3 regions of the Erwinia sp. HDF1-3R genome follow, and region 3 is predicted to be linked to each of the others. Evidence: predicted binding sites of a transcription regulator. Region 3 holds the regulator's gene; each other region holds the start of a gene.
The links. The regulator PurR, encoded in region 3, represses purine synthesis genes. The targets are predictions, from matches to a motif close to CANGCAAACGTTTGCNTG.
Positions count from the first base shown of each region.

Region 1: serA (phosphoglycerate dehydrogenase) is a predicted target of PurR. The motif match lies at 2,122-2,139, and genes of this name have one in related genera.
Region 2: purH (bifunctional phosphoribosylaminoimidazolecarboxamide formyltransferase/IMP cyclohydrolase) is a predicted target of PurR. The motif match lies at 1,224-1,241, and genes of this name have one in related genera.

Region 1 covers NZ_CP155071.1:4,028,839-4,034,228, forward strand. The annotation lists gene AAGR22_RS18235 (5-formyltetrahydrofolate cyclo-ligase) at 1-514, shown strand, start outside; gene serA (phosphoglycerate dehydrogenase) at 785-2,020, opposite strand; gene rpiA (ribose-5-phosphate isomerase RpiA) at 2,325-2,981, opposite strand; gene AAGR22_RS18250 (LysR family transcriptional regulator ArgP) at 3,174-4,070, shown strand; gene AAGR22_RS18255 (oxidative stress defense protein) at 4,153-4,881, opposite strand; gene argO (arginine exporter ArgO) at 5,066-5,390, opposite strand, start outside.
Region 2 covers NZ_CP155071.1:316,114-321,503, forward strand. The annotation lists gene purH (bifunctional phosphoribosylaminoimidazolecarboxamide formyltransferase/IMP cyclohydrolase) at 1-1,081, opposite strand, end outside; rRNA gene AAGR22_RS01525 (16S ribosomal RNA) at 1,712-3,253, shown strand; tRNA gene AAGR22_RS01530 (tRNA-Glu) at 3,323-3,398, shown strand; rRNA gene AAGR22_RS01535 (23S ribosomal RNA) at 3,757-5,390, shown strand, end outside.
Region 3 covers NZ_CP155071.1:2,174,483-2,179,872, forward strand. The annotation lists gene cfa (cyclopropane fatty acyl phospholipid synthase) at 1-298, opposite strand, end outside; gene punC (purine nucleoside transporter PunC) at 712-1,902, opposite strand; gene punR (DNA-binding transcriptional activator PunR) at 2,016-2,933, shown strand; gene purR (HTH-type transcriptional repressor PurR) at 2,951-3,976, opposite strand; gene AAGR22_RS10040 (YnhF family membrane protein) at 4,261-4,350, shown strand; gene AAGR22_RS10045 (hypothetical protein) at 4,544-5,356, opposite strand.

The DNA.
Region 1 (5,390 bases), 1.9 Mb from region 3:
GCAGCAGCTCAATGCAGCTAATCAGGCAGCTATCCTCGCAATGAATTTTGCGCCGGTACAGCAGGCCCATAAGGTCGCACTTTTCCTCTCTTTTGACGGTGAACTCAACACACAACCGCTGATAGCCGAACTGAGGCAGCGCGGTAAACAGGTGTATCTCCCGGTTCTGCATCCGTTTTCCACAGGCCAGCTGCTGTTTATTCGCTACGATGCCAGCACGCCGCTCACACCTAATCGCCTGGGTATTCCCGAGCCGCCGCTGGATATTCGTAATCTGGCAACGCTCAGGGATCTGGATGTGCTGATGGTGCCTCTGGTGGCGTTTGATGCCCAGGGACAGCGGCTGGGTATGGGTGGCGGTTTTTACGACCGGACGCTGCAGAACTGGCCGCAGCATGGGCTGTTACCGATAGGCCTGGCTCACGATTGTCAGCAGGTGGAGGCGCTACCTGGAGCAGACTGGGACGTGCCGCTACCGGTAATCATTACGCCCTCTAAGGTTTGGCAGTGGTAATGCGACGCTTTGAGTGCATCAGGTAAATACAGGAACCCGGGGTCAGCACATTTTAAGGCGAGTCGACATATTTAAATTCGATAATCATTTAAACTTCAAAAAATAAGAACTTCGTAAATACGAAAATGGTTTTACTTAAAGCAGCTGAGATAAGGATACTGCGCTCAGGGAGCGGCGGGCAAGGATGCCCGCCCGAAGACGGCATCCCGGCCTGGAAACTTGGTTAAATGCACCGCACTGCCGTATTAAGGCGGGCGAACAAGTCAATTATCAGTAAAGCAGACGGGCACGGATAGTGCCTGGAATCGCCTTCATTAGCTGAAGGGCAGTATTCGCAACGTCATGTGATGCGTCGATATCAATCACCACATAGCCCATCTGCGGTGTGGTTTGCAGATACTGTGCGGCAATGTTGATGCCCTGCCCGGCAAAAATGTTGTTAAGTGCCGTTAAGATACCCGGGCGATTCTCGTGAATATGCAGTAAACGACTCTGCTCACCGTGCATCGGCAGCGAGACTTCCGGGAAGTTAACCGCTGAGAGCGTTGAGCCGTTGTCAGAGTATTTCGCCAGCTTGCCCGCGACTTCGACGCCGATATTTTCCTGCGCTTCCTGCGTTGAACCACCAATATGCGGCGTCAGGATCACATTATCAAATTCGCAAAGCGGTGAATTGAATGGATCGCTGTTGGTCGCAGGTTCTTCCGGGAAAACGTCAATCGCCGCACCGGCCAGATGTTTGTCGGCCAGCACCTTACACAGCGCAGGAATATCTACCACCGTCCCGCGAGAGGCATTGATCAGCAGCGAGCCCGGCTTCATCATCGCCAGCTCCTCTGGCCCCATCATATTCTGCGTCGACGCCGTTTCCGGTACGTGCAGGCTGACCACGTCGCTCATATTCAGCAGCTCGGACAGGTAGCGCACCTGCGTGGCATTACCCAACGGCAGCTTGTTCTCAATGTCGTAGAAATAGACGTGCATCCCCAGGCTTTCCGCCAGCACACCCAGCTGCATGCCAATATGACCGTAGCCAATGATACCCAGCTTCTTGCCGCGCGCCTCATAGGACCCCGCCGCCAGCTTATTCCATACGCCCCGGTGGGCTTTGGCATTGGCCATCGGTACGCCACGAAGCATCAACAGCAGTTCACCGATTACCAGTTCAGCAACGGATCGGGTATTGGAGAAAGGCGCGTTAAAAACCGGGATCCCGCGCTTCGCGGCTGCATTAAGGTCAACCTGATTGGTTCCGATGCAGAAACAGCCCACCGCTACCAGCTTTTCAGCCGCTGCGAAGATCTCTTCGCTAAGATGCGTGCGTGAGCGGATACCGATAAAGTGCGCATCACGAACGGAGGCTTTCAGCGACTCACTGTCCAGCGCGCCTTTATGAAATTCGATGTTGGTATAGCCTGACGCGCGCAGATTATCGATCGCGCTCTGGTGTACGCCTTCCACCAGCAGGAACTTAATCTTATCTTTCTCCAGTGATACTTTTGACATTTCCCGACCCTATTTATCAGACTTCAGAAGGAGCTGACCTCGCAATATTTTTCAGATATAAGGCAGCCTTCTGTCAAAGTATCAAAATCTACGCCTGCGGCAATACAAACGATTGCCCGGCAGACAGCATGGCAGCGACGCATCAGGGGGCAAACTGGCAGATAATCACGGTGTAAATCCTCTCGCCAGTGCGATCGGCCGATCTGCGGGGTTTATGTGACATAAGTCACTATATTTTCAGGCCTGAAAGAAAAGATGTTTTTTAACTAAAATTATCCCGCGCCCTGAGGCGCAGGTCAGATCCTCACTGAAGGACTTTAACGCCCTCTGGCGTACCGATTAAGGCAATATCGGCACCGCGCGCCGCAAACAGCCCGACAGTGACCACGCCAGGCAGTGCATTTATCGCCTTTTCCAGCGCGACGGCATCCATAATCTGAAGATTATGCACGTCGAGAATATCGTTACCGTTATCAGTCAGGACATGCTGACGGTATTCCGGCAGCCCACCCAGCTTGACCAGTTCACGCGCCACATAGCTACGCGCCATCGGGATGACCTCAACCGGCAGTGGAAAATGACCCAATACGTCCACCTGTTTGGAACTGTCAGCGATGCAGATGAATTTTTCGGCCACGGCGGCAATAATTTTTTCACGCGTAAGCGCAGCACCGCCGCCTTTGATCATCTGAAGGGAGGCATTAATTTCATCAGCGCCGTCGACATAAACCGACAGGGAGTCAACCTCGTTCAGATCGAAAACCGGTATTCCCAGCGCCTTTAATAACGCGGTAGAGGCATCGGAGCTGGATACGGCTCCTTCAATCTGGTGCCTGACAGACCCCAGCGCATCGATAAAATGAGCGGCGGTAGACCCCGTACCTACGCCAACAATCGTTCCCGGCTGTACGTATTTCAGTGCGGCCCAGCCGACCGCCTTTTTCAGTTCATCCTGCGTCATAATATGTTTAGAATCCGTACTGATACTGTGTGCGCGTAGTATAAAACAACCCTTGCAGAAAACAGCGCATTTGTTGTCAGTCTGGAAGACAGCCCACAAACAAGCGGAGGGTTAAGCACGTTATTGCGCAGGGAAAGCGAGAAAAAATGTGGCATAGTGCTGATTCCTCACCTGAAAGAGATCAAACGAACAATGAAACGCCCGGATTATCGTACGCTTCAGGCGCTGGATGCAGTCATTCGCGAGCGCGGTTTTGAGCGTGCAGCACAGAAACTTTGTATTACCCAGTCCGCCGTTTCCCAGCGTATCAAGCAGCTGGAAAACATGTTTGGTCAGCCGCTGCTGGTACGTACCGTGCCGCCGCGACCCACAGAACAGGGACAGAAGCTGCTGGCGCTGCTTCATCAGGTTGAGCTGCTGGAAGAGGAGTGGCTGGGTGATGAAAACGGCGGTACCACCCCGCTTCTGCTGTCGCTGGCGGTCAACGCCGACAGTCTTGCAACCTGGCTTTTACCTGCGTTAAAAACGGTATTAACCGACTCTCCGGTTCGCCTGAATCTACAGGTGGAAGATGAGAGCCGCACTCAGGAAAGGCTGCGTCGTGGTGAGGTGGTTGGCGCGGTCAGTATTCAGCCGCAGCCCCTGCCCAGCTGCCTGATTGACCAGCTTGGCGCGCTCGATTATCTGTTCGTGGGTTCTAAAGACTTCGCTGCCCGTTATTTCCCTAACGGCGTGACGCGATCGGCCCTGCTGAAAGCCCCAGCCGTGGCGTTTGATCATCTGGACGATATGCATCAGGCTTTTTTACAGCAAAACTTTGATCTGTCACCCGGTAGCGTCCCCTGCCACATCGTGAACTCTTCAGAGGCCTTTGTTCAGCTTGCCCGTCAGGGAACCACCTGCTGCATGATCCCTCATCTGCAAATAGAGCGTGAGCTGGCCGAGGGGGAGCTGATTGACCTGACGCCCGGACTGTTTCAGCGTCGGATGCTCTACTGGCACCGTTTCGCCCCGGAAAGCCGCCTGATGCGCAAGGTAACGGACGCGCTGATATCCCATGGTCATCGGGTATTGCGTCAGAGCGAATAACGAAAAGCCGCGCCAATGCGACCCCACAGGGGACGCGTCGGCGCGGCTGAAACGACCGGTGGAGTAGAGCTCTCCCCTGGGTTCAGGGGGTCCGCTGCAGCTCAAATACCACGTCAACCTGATCGTCAAAGTGAATCGTCTGCTGTTCGTAGGTCTGCTCCGCCGAAGTCATGGGTGCCGCACTGGCTGCTTTAAACATGCGGGCCATCGGCATGGGCTGATAGTTGGCAACGTGATAACGAATGCTGTAAACCGGCCCCAGCTTAGCGTTAAAGCCCTGAGCCAGCGCGCCAGCCTGCTGCGTGGCATTTTCAATGGCCGCCTGACGCGCCTTATCACGATAGGTCTCCGGATTTGCCACGCCCAGGTCTACGGATCGAATCTCCGTCAGGCCCGCTTTAAGGGCACCGTCAAGCAGTGCATTAAGTTTATCCAGCTGACGCAGCGTGACCTGCACCTGACGTACGGCGCGATACCCTTTCAGTACCGATTTACCGTCTTTCAGATAATCATACTCTGGCTGGGTACGCAGGTTAGCCGCGTTGATGTCCTTCTTATCAATGCCTTTTTTCTGCAGGAAATCAAAATATTGCGCAACACGTTCGTCAGCCTGTTTTTTAGCGTCTGCTGCGTCTTTTGACGAAACGTTCACTTCGATGGCCAGCGTGGCAATATCGGGGGTGGCGTCAATGCTGGACTGGCCAGAGGTCACGACGTGCGGGCCGTTTGGCAATTCATCTGCCAGCGCAGTAAGGGGAATAGTACCTAATCCAATAATGGCGGCCAGCGCCAATTTAGTAAGCTTCACCATGTTCCTCCGTGGGGGCTATTCAGTCAGCCTGCCGATAACCGGCAGGCTAAGGTAATTATGCGGTTAACATGCAACAGCCTTATTTTAGCTGCTTTTGTCGAACCAGACTTTGACGTCAATTCCAGCCGTTAGTTCAAGGTCGGGGAGAAGGCCAGCAACTGAAGGCTCAGGCGATAAGGCTTTGTTATCCGCCACCTAATGCCTGCTGTGCCAGCTTGAGGGCAATAATCCACATCACCAGACCCACAAGAAGGTTAATGATGCGCTGCGCTCCAGGCGTACTTAGCCGTGGTGAGAGCCAGCTTGCCAGTAGCGCCAGCCCAAAAAACCAGACGGTTGAGGCCATGACCGCTCCCAGGACAAACCAGCTGCGCGCAGCGGGCGCCAGCTGACCTCCCAGGCTGCCTAACATCACAAAGGTGTCGATATAGACATGCGGATTTAGCCAGGTGACGGCAATCATCGTACTGATGATGCGCCAGCGCCCCTGCTTTGCGGGCATAGCCTGG
Region 2 (5,390 bases), 1.9 Mb from region 3:
TCTGCTTACTCGCGGTTATCTTAAGCGCGGCCTCACTTGCGGAGGGGGCAATAATCACCTCAACAAACTGACGACTGACAATGGCCTGCGCCGTCTCTTCATCCAGCTCGCGGTTAAAGGCGATAATGCCGCCAAAGGCGGATGTTGGGTCGGTTTTATACGCCCGCTCATAGGCGTCCAGAATCGAATCGCTAATGGCAACGCCACAGGGATTGGCGTGTTTGACGATCACACAGGCTGGCTGGTCGAATTCCTTGACGCACTCCAGTGCGGCGTCGGTATCGGCGATGTTGTTATAGGAGAGCGCTTTGCCCTGAACCTGCTGAGCAGTGGCGACCGAGGCTTCGGTAATCCTGTCTTCTATATAGAAGGCGGCGTCCTGATGGCTGTTCTCACCGTAGCGCATATCCTGCTTTTTAATGAAGCTCAGATTCAGCGTCCGCGGGAAGCGGCCAGAAGGTGCAATGGTATCGCCATGATAAGCGGGGACCAGGCTGCCAAAGTAGTTGGCAATCATCCCGTCATAGGCAGCGGTATGCTCAAAGGCCTTGATGGCCAGGTTGAAGCGCGTGGCCTGCGTCAGGCTGTTCTCGTTCTGATCCAGCTCGACAACAATGGCCTGGTAATCGCTGCTGTTGACCACGATAGCCACGTCTTTGTGGTTTTTGGCGGCGGAGCGCACCATCGTTGGACCGCCGATATCAATATTCTCGACGGCATCTTCCAGCGAGCAGTCTTCACGCGCGACGGTCTGGGCAAAGGGATAAAGGTTAACGACCACCATGTCGATAGGGGCAATGCTGTGTTCCGCCATAATGGCATCATCCTGGCCGCGACGGCCTAAAATGCCGCCGTGCACTTTCGGGTGCAGCGTTTTAACGCGTCCATCCATCATTTCGGGGAAGCCGGTGTAGTCAGACACTTCGGTGACGGAGAGGCCCGCGTCTGCCAGCAGGCGGGCGGTGCCTCCGGTGGAGAGGAGTTCGATACCGCGCTGGGTCAGCGCCTGAGCAAATTCGATGATACCGGCTTTATCAGACACGCTGAGCAGAGCGCGGCGTACAGGACGACGTTGTTGCATGGTGATGATCCCTTGGCTTTGATTCGCAGAGAGTAAGAGCGTTACATCAAGCTTAGCCATTTTCACCTCTATATAGAGAAGAGTGAGAATAAGCTTCAGGTAACCCCCCCAAAACTGGGGCCAGGATTTCGCCCGGCATTGTAGCGAAAACGTTTGCGTGATGCTCGTGTAAATTCGCGGTGCGGCAGCGATGTGGATAAATCGGTGGATAAGTGCGTATAACCCGGGGTTTTGCTGTGGAATGCAGCGAACGCGCTATTTTTATCAAATTAGGGGTTGTCAGCCGTCAGGAACTCCCTATAATGCGCCTCCATCGACACGGAACAACGGCTTACAGGCCGCCGGGTTGAGAGGGTCAGGAAGCTGAACCGCCGGAGAAAAACTTCCCAAAAAGAAGTTGACTCTGAAGGAGGAAAGCGTAATATACGCCACCTCGCAGCAGGCCGCCAAGGCGCCAGCCGCACCGCTCTTTAACAATTTATCAGACAATCTGTGTGGGCACTCGCAGGATTGATATCAGCGCCGCAAGGCGCAAAAAATATCAAGTCTTAAGAGTGAACACATAATGAAATTCATTATGACGTTTTACACTTGAGCATCGCTTCACTTGTTGAAGCAAATCGAACTTTTAAATTGAAGAGTTTGATCATGGCTCAGATTGAACGCTGGCGGCAGGCCTAACACATGCAAGTCGAACGGTAGCACAGGAGAGCTTGCTCTCTGGGTGACGAGTGGCGGACGGGTGAGTAATGTCTGGGAAACTGCCCGATGGAGGGGGATAACTACTGGAAACGGTAGCTAATACCGCATAACGTCTACGGACCAAAGTGGGGGACCTTCGGGCCTCACACCATCGGATGTGCCCAGATGGGATTAGCTTGTTGGTGAGGTAATGGCTCACCAAGGCGACGATCCCTAGCTGGTCTGAGAGGATGACCAGCCACACTGGAACTGAGACACGGTCCAGACTCCTACGGGAGGCAGCAGTGGGGAATATTGCACAATGGGCGCAAGCCTGATGCAGCCATGCCGCGTGTATGAAGAAGGCCTTCGGGTTGTAAAGTACTTTCAGCGGGGAGGAAGGGAGTGAGGTTAATAACCTCGCTCATTGACGTTACCCGCAGAAGAAGCACCGGCTAACTCCGTGCCAGCAGCCGCGGTAATACGGAGGGTGCAAGCGTTAATCGGAATTACTGGGCGTAAAGCGCACGCAGGCGGTCTGTCAAGTCGGATGTGAAATCCCCGGGCTCAACCCGGGAACTGCATTCGAAACTGGCAGGCTAGAGTCTTGTAGAGGGGGGTAGAATTCCAGGTGTAGCGGTGAAATGCGTAGAGATCTGGAGGAATACCGGTGGCGAAGGCGGCCCCCTGGACAAAGACTGACGCTCAGGTGCGAAAGCGTGGGGAGCAAACAGGATTAGATACCCTGGTAGTCCACGCCGTAAACGATGTCGACTTGGAGGTTGTTCCCTTGAGGAGTGGCTTCCGGAGCTAACGCGTTAAGTCGACCGCCTGGGGAGTACGGCCGCAAGGTTAAAACTCAAATGAATTGACGGGGGCCCGCACAAGCGGTGGAGCATGTGGTTTAATTCGATGCAACGCGAAGAACCTTACCTGCTCTTGACATCCACGGAATTCGGCAGAGATGCCTTAGTGCCTTCGGGAACCGTGAGACAGGTGCTGCATGGCTGTCGTCAGCTCGTGTTGTGAAATGTTGGGTTAAGTCCCGCAACGAGCGCAACCCTTATCCTTTGTTGCCAGCGATTCGGTCGGGAACTCAAAGGAGACTGCCGGTGATAAACCGGAGGAAGGTGGGGATGACGTCAAGTCATCATGGCCCTTACGAGCAGGGCTACACACGTGCTACAATGGCGCATACAAAGAGAAGCGACCTCGCGAGAGCAAGCGGACCTCACAAAGTGCGTCGTAGTCCGGATCGGAGTCTGCAACTCGACTCCGTGAAGTCGGAATCGCTAGTAATCGTGGATCAGAATGCCACGGTGAATACGTTCCCGGGCCTTGTACACACCGCCCGTCACACCATGGGAGTGGGTTGCAAAAGAAGTAGGTAGCTTAACCTTCGGGAGGGCGCTTACCACTTTGTGATTCATGACTGGGGTGAAGTCGTAACAAGGTAACCGTAGGGGAACCTGCGGTTGGATCACCTCCTTACCTGAAGATACCTTCCCGCGTAGTGTCCACAACAGATTGTCTGATAGAAGTAATGAGCAACAGTACAGAGTCCCCATCGTCTAGAGGCCCAGGACACTGCCCTTTCACGGCTGTAACAGGGGTTCGAATCCCCTTGGGGACGCCATCTCCTGATAATGAGTGAAAGACATTATCAACCGTATCTCAAAGCTGATTCTGCCTGAAGGCGAGTCATGTTTGAGATAACTGCTCTTTAATAATCCGGAACAAGCTGAAAATTGAAACGACGTATCGTTTTCATTCTCCGTAATAAGAATGAAACAACACGATACAGTCGAGTCTCTCAAATGCTTACAACTCAGCAGTCTTTACTGACATCAGTAATGAGCGAGCTAAGTGAAGGTAAGGCGTCAGCGCGCAGCAGGCGGAGTGGACTTAACGTCCATGAGCACTGTGAGCACTGCACAACGCCGCCATCACGACGCGCAGCCATTACGGACAGAAAGGACGCTTGTGGGTTGTGAGGTTAAGTGACTAAGCGTACACGGTGGATGCCCTGGCAGTCAGAGGCGATGAAGGGCGTGCTAATCTGCGATAAGCGCCGGTAAGGTGATATGAACCGCAACAACCGGCGATACCCGAATGGGGAAACCCAGTGTGTTTCGACACACTATCGCAACATGAATACATAGTGTTGCGAGGCGAACCGGGGGAACTGAAACATCTAAGTACCCCGAGGAAAAGAAATCAACCGAGATTCCCCCAGTAGCGGCGAGCGAACGGGGAGGAGCCCAGAACCTGAATCAGTTTGTGCATCAGTGGAAGCGTCTGGAAAGTCGCAGGGTACAGGGTGACACTCCCGTACACAAAGATGCACTTGCTGTGAGTTCGAAGAGTAGGGCGGGACACGTGATATCCTGTCTGAATATGGGGGGACCATCCTCCAAGGCTAAATACTCCTGACTGACCGATAGTGAACCAGTACCGTGAGGGAAAGGCGAAAAGAACCCCGGCGAGGGGAGTGAAACAGAACCTGAAACCGTGTACGTACAAGCAGTGGGAGCACCTTCGTGGTGTGACTGCGTACCTTTTGTATAATGGGTCAGCGACTTATATTCTGTAGCAAGGTTAACCGTATAGGGGAGCCGCAGGGAAACCGAGTCTTAACTGGGCGTTAAGTTGCAGGGTATAGACCCGAAACCCGGTGATCTAGCCATGGGCAGGTTGAAGGTTGGGTAACACTAACTGGAGGACCGAACCGACTAATGTTGAAAAATTAGCGGATGACCTGTGGCTGGGGGTGAAAGGCCAATCAAACCGGGAGATAGCTGGTTCTCCCCGAAAGCTATTTAGGTAGCGCCTCGTGAACTCATCTCCGGGGGTAGAGCACTGTTTCGGCTAGGGGGCCATCCCGGCTTACCAACCCGATGCAAACTGCGAATACCGGAGAATGTTATCACGGGAGACACACGGCGGGTGCTAACGTCCGTCGTGAAGAGGGAAACAACCCAGACCGCCAGCTAAGGTCCCAAAGTCATGGTTAAGTGGGAAACGATGTGGGAAGGCACAGACAGCCAGGATGTTGGCTTAGAAGCAGCCATCATTTAAAGAAAGCGTAATAGCTCACTGGTCGAGTCGGCCTGCGCGGAAGATGTAACGGGGCTAAACCATGCACCGAAGCTGCGGCAGCGACACTTACGTGTTGTTGGGTAGGGGAGCGTTCTGTAAGCCGTTGAAGGTGGACTGTGAGGTCTGCTGGAGGTATCAGAAGTGCGAATGCTGACATGAGTAACGATAAAGCGGGTGAAAAGCCCGCTCGCCGGAAGACCAAGGGTTCCTGTCCAACGTTAATCGGGGCAGGGTGAGTCGACCCCTAAGGCGAGGCCGAAAGGCGTAGTCGATGGGAAACAGGTTAATATTCCTGTACTCGGTGTTACTGCGAAGGGGGGACGGAGAAGGCTATGTTAGCCGGGCGACGGTTGTCCCGGTTTAAGCGTGTAGGCTGGTGTTCCAGGTAAATCCGGAATGCCTTAAGGCTGAGGCGTGATGACGAGGCACTACGGTGCTGAAGTAACAAATGCCCTGCTTCCAGGAAAAGCCTCTAAGCATCAGGTAACAACGAATCGTACCCCAAACCGACACAGGTGGTCAGGTAGAG
Region 3 (5,390 bases):
CGGCAATACGTAAGGTATCTTTGAAATGATGGGGGAGTTTCTCATCGAGCTTCGCCAGTAATACGCGATGAAAGAACATGTCCATTCTTTCACACTCCCACCAGCCATCCATATAGCTTTCACCCAGCCCCAGTGAGCCTTCCTGTAGCACGCGCTTAAAAAAGGCAGGGTTGGTTACCTGAATATCCCACGGGCGCGTACCATTAACGTCGATATCTGCACTGCGCAACATCTCCTGAACGATTCTGTACCACTGATTCTCTTCCAGGCTCACTTCTTCTATACACGATGAACTCATAGTCTCTCCATCACCCTGTGTGGTTGATACCCGAGAAATAGAAAAAACAATTCCTACGGGATTTTGAGAATACGCACACGCTAGCGTACGTCTGATTTCCGGCGTTACAGAGGATTGAATATAAATATTAGCAGAGTAGAGCAACGGGGATGCACGGATTAAATCCAGACTACCCTGTCAGAATTGAAAATTTACCTTTTATTTCTCGTTTAACCGTCAGACTTGCTGAAAGCATAAGAGGCCTGGCAGGTATTCCCGATATCCTTCACCCTGCTGGCAGGTTATCTGCCAGCAAAGCGGAGGGTTATCAGGCGGAAATTGTTATTTTTTTACCCAGCGAAACGAGTATATGCTCACCCCTGACAATATTCAAATGTTTATTGTTAGGTTGCTAACTAAGAGTATTCAGCACGTTAACGACTACTTTCAGCGCGATGCAGTGACGTTTCTGCCGCTTTTGTACGCTGTAAAATATAGCCGATTATGGCAAAAAGGACAGTCGACAGCATAACCAGCGAGGTAGACCACAGCGGGCGGGTAAGAAATGAGGAGATCAGCAGGCTGGCCACGCAGCAAAGCCCCAGCTGGAGCGTATTTTGCAGCGCCGCGGCCTTACCGCTGGCCTGCGGGAAGGGAAGCAGGGCATTCGAGACAACAATCGGATACAGCGCACCGTTCGCCAGGGCAATGCCGCAGAACGGCAGCAGCAGCGCATACACAGAGGGGGTCGCCTGCTGAGCCGCGATAAAAAATGCAATAATGCTCAGGCTGTACAGGCCAAGCAGCCAGGGCAGAAGTGAGCCGCCTTCCGTACGCTTAAGCAGGGTTCGACAGCCATAGCCGCCGGTCAGAAAGGCCAGCGTCTGAGGGAAGTAGCTCAGGCCAATGCTGCCAGGTGACATGCCCAGCGCGGATAAGATAAACGGCGAACCGGTCAGCCAGGCAAAGAAGCTGGCAGAGCAGGCGGCGTACATCAGCACGTTACCGCTGTAAACAGGAGATTTCAGCAGGGTTAGAAAACCCGTCTTCTTATCGCCTTTTTTTGGCATAACGCGTGGTGTTGCTGTCAAAAAGAGCGTGCAAACCAGCAGTAGTAGCGTAATGACCATCAGGGCAATAAAAATTGCGCGCCAGCCGAAATGGTTGAGCAGCCAGGCGCCTAGCAGGGGAGCCAGTGCCGGAGAGAGTGCTACCAGCGGCATGATTGTGGCAAAAACCTTGCTGGCCTGGGTGGCGGAATAGCGGTCAATCACCAGCGCCTGCCAGGTTACGGCGGCCGCGCAGATGCCAATGGCCTGCACAAAGCGCAGCACCAGCAGAAGGGTGGCATTGTGCACCCACCACATTCCGGCACAGCTGATGGCAAACAGGCTCAGACCCATTAGCAGCACCGGACGACGGCCGATTCGATCGGAGAGAGGGCCCCATATCAGCTGCGCACAGGCAAAGCCCGCCAGAAAGAGACTCAGGCTGGCACCGATAGCTCCCGCGTCGGTTTGCAGATCCTGCTGCATCAGCGTAAAGGCAGGCAGATACATATCGGTGGCCAGAAAGCCGATGACGCTAAGCAGCGCCAGGTAAAGGGTAAAAAGTTTTGCAGGCATTTTTTTGCTCTTAATTTCAGAAGAATATAACGGCGCAGAGTGTAAGTGCGTGTCAGAGTCGTTGTGAAACGCTAATATTTGTCCATTGCGTTCAAAAAATTTGCAGGCAGAAAATGTGGTCAGAACATTCCCTCGAAGTGATTGATGCCGTTGCCCGAAATGGCAGCTTTACCGCCGCTGCTGCTGAGCTGCACCGGGTCCCCTCCGCTATCAGCTATACCGTACGTCAGCTGGAAGAGTGGCTGGCCGTTCCGCTGTTTACACGCCGTCATCGCGATGTCGAACTGACCGAGGCGGGACGCTACTTCATTCAGGAGGGGCGGAGCGTAATCAAAAAAATGCTTGCCACCCGGCGTCAGTGCCAGCAGGTAGCAAACGGCTGGCGCGGGCAGCTAAATATCGCCGTAGACAGGATAGTGAAACCCCAGCGCACCCGGCAGCTGGTTGTCGATTTCTACCGTCATTTCCCGGATATGGAATTACACCTTTCCCCGGAGGTGTTTAATGGCGTGTGGGATGCGCTGGCGGATGGCCGGGTAGATGTGGCGATTGGCGCAACTCAGGCAATACCCGTTGGCGGGCGCTTTGCCTTTCGCAATATGGGCGCGCTGAACTGGCGCTGTGTGGTTAGCGCCCGCCATCCTTTGACAGAAATCTCAGGACCGGTCAGCGAGGAAGCCATCCGCGAATGGCCCTCTCTGACGCTGGAAGACACGTCCCGCGCGCTGCCCAAACGCACTACCTGGACGCTGGATAATCAGCGTCGGCTGGTGGTGCCCGATTGGGAAAGCGCTGCGGACTGCCTGCTGGCCGGGCTTTGCGTCGGAATGGTGCCAGGACATTTTGCCCGTCCGCTGCTGAGCAGCGGCGCACTGACGGAACTTGTGCTCACCGCGACATTTCCCGACAGCCCCTGCTGCGTCAGCTGGTCGCAGCAGCAGGCCAGCCCCGCGCTGGGCTGGCTGCTCGACTATCTTGGCGACACCGGGACGCTCAATAATGAGTGGCTGAACGAGGGGGCAGAGGAGTGAGCAGGCGGCTAATGGCGTTAGCGGCGATAGTCTACAAAGGGACCATCCGCCACTGAACGACGCTCGATCAGGCTGGGATGAACTTCAATCGTCTGTGGCTCCTCACGCTTGCTGGTAATACGATCCAGCAGCATTTCAAAGGCCGTTTCGCCCAGCCTCTCTTTTGGCTGGTGAACGGTGGTCAGGGCAGGGGTGAAGTAGCGCGCGTTGCGCACGTTATCATAGCCGATGACCGAGATATCCTGGGGTACGCGCAGACCCATCTCATCAGCGGCACAAATCGCCCCCATCGCCATAATATCGCCGCCGCAGAATACGGCGGTAGGACGCTGCTTCTGGGATAAAATTTGCTGCATGGCACGATAGCCAGATTCGGGTTCGAAATCACCCTGTACCCGCCACTCATCGCGCAGGGTGATCCCCGCTTCGGATAGCGCCTTTAGAAAACCGGCATGACGGCCACCGCCGGTGTTACGTTCCAGCTGACCGGGAATGACGCCAATATCGCGATGGCCGCGCTCAATCAGATAGCGGCCTGCCAGATAACCCCCCTCAAAGGCGTTATCCAGCACCGTATCCGTAAAATCACCGCGTGACTCGCTCCAGTCCATGACGACCATAGGAATATTTCGGTTATCTTCAAGCATCTGGATCAGTTCATCAGGATACTCGGAGCACATCACCAGCAGGCCATCGACGCGCTTTTGCGCCATCATTGACAGATACGCCTGCTGTTTGACCAGATCGTTGTGCGCATTGCCCAGAATCAGGGTGTAACCGCTGGCAAAGCAGCTGTTCTCCACGGCTTCAATAATCTCGGCAAAGTAGGGCGCCTCGCTGGACGTTGCCAGCAGGCCGATGGTCCGGGTGTGATTAACCTTGAGACTGCGGGCGACGGCACTTGGCGAATAATGCAGTTCGCGGATGGCAGTCCATACTGCTTCCCGCGTGGCTTCGGCCACAAAGCGCGTTTTATTAATGACGTGGGACACCGTGGTGGTCGACACCCCGGCGCGTTTAGCCACATCTTTGATTGTTGCCATGAAATTACTACTCCTGCACTTACCGCAACATGCTGATAAGTATATTGTTAAACGATTGCCTGAAACGGCAAAATCCGTCGCCGTTTTTTATGAATATTCGGTGGCGTCAGTAAGGAAAAGGGGGCAGTCAGCCAGGCCTGTTGCGTCGGTTGCAGACCGCGAACGCAACCCGTTGCGCAACGAAATGGAATTCTAACAAGGCTGAGCAGAGAAAACGAGATTTTTACCGCCGGGTGTGGGAAAATTGATGGCGACACAAACTGTAAGGGTATAAAGGAGTTTCTGTGGACACCGATCTGAAATTGTCTCTGCTGACCACCGGTAGTGCGCTGTTAATGATTATTATTTTCAGCTTTACCGCCGTCATGCACTAAAAAAAACAGGCCGATCGTCAGATCGGCCTGTTTTTTACTTTAGCGATATCGTGCCGCTACCGCGTCGATGGGACACTCCTCAGAAACCGACAGGCGCTTTGCTATTTCTGCGAGATAAGAGATAAAAGAATGTGCTGATCCACTTTCTAGTATTGACTAACCTAAAATAAAACCAGCTTACGTCAGGCATTGTTTATTTCTCGAATCGCGCTGATTTTTGTCCGAAAAATTTACCATTAAGCCCGATATTACCCAGCGTTTCGTATTTCTCAGATTCATCAGGATACAATATTTGGATATCAAGAGTAACGCTTGTGTCTGGCAGAATAGCGTGGCTGGCATCGCCAATGCTTACAAATGTGGTGTTGTTGACCGGGGTCTGGTAGTCGCTGAGTTTAACCCAGCTACTCACAGTATCAAGCCATGCCGGATATACAACACCGTTTCCAGGTATATCCAGGAAAACATACCAGTCAGTAACAGTTTCATAATCACTGGTTAGGTTCAATCGATAGCTATAGATATATTCATTTTTGGTATGGTCAGGCTTCCACTTGCTCAAAAACTTTTGGGTAATATTGATGTCCTCCTGAGGCATAACAAATACAACATGAGGATAATACTTTCGGCTTTTATTCCCATTTTTATCTACAATAGTAACCTGGCATTCCCACGTCACACCAGTAATTACCCAGCCCGGCATAGAAACCTTCTTTGGTTTATACACCATAGAAACAAATGTTGTTTTGCCTTTTTGTAAGTCAAATTTTTCAGGCGTATAGTAGACTTCAAAGTATTCTTCCCAGTTTACATGAGTGCTTATCCCTCCGTAGTAACGCTCAACATGGACTGATAATTCGGTCAGATCTACATTACTATTATTAGTCACGCTGACAGGACCGTAGAAATACTCCTGATTGATGAAACCCTTGGCATCATCGCCATTTTTTACTAAAACCTTTTGCATATCGCTGGCTGTGGATTCAAGTTTAAAATGCTTATTCATACTTACCTCTTCAATATTTGTTTCAGGTAATAAA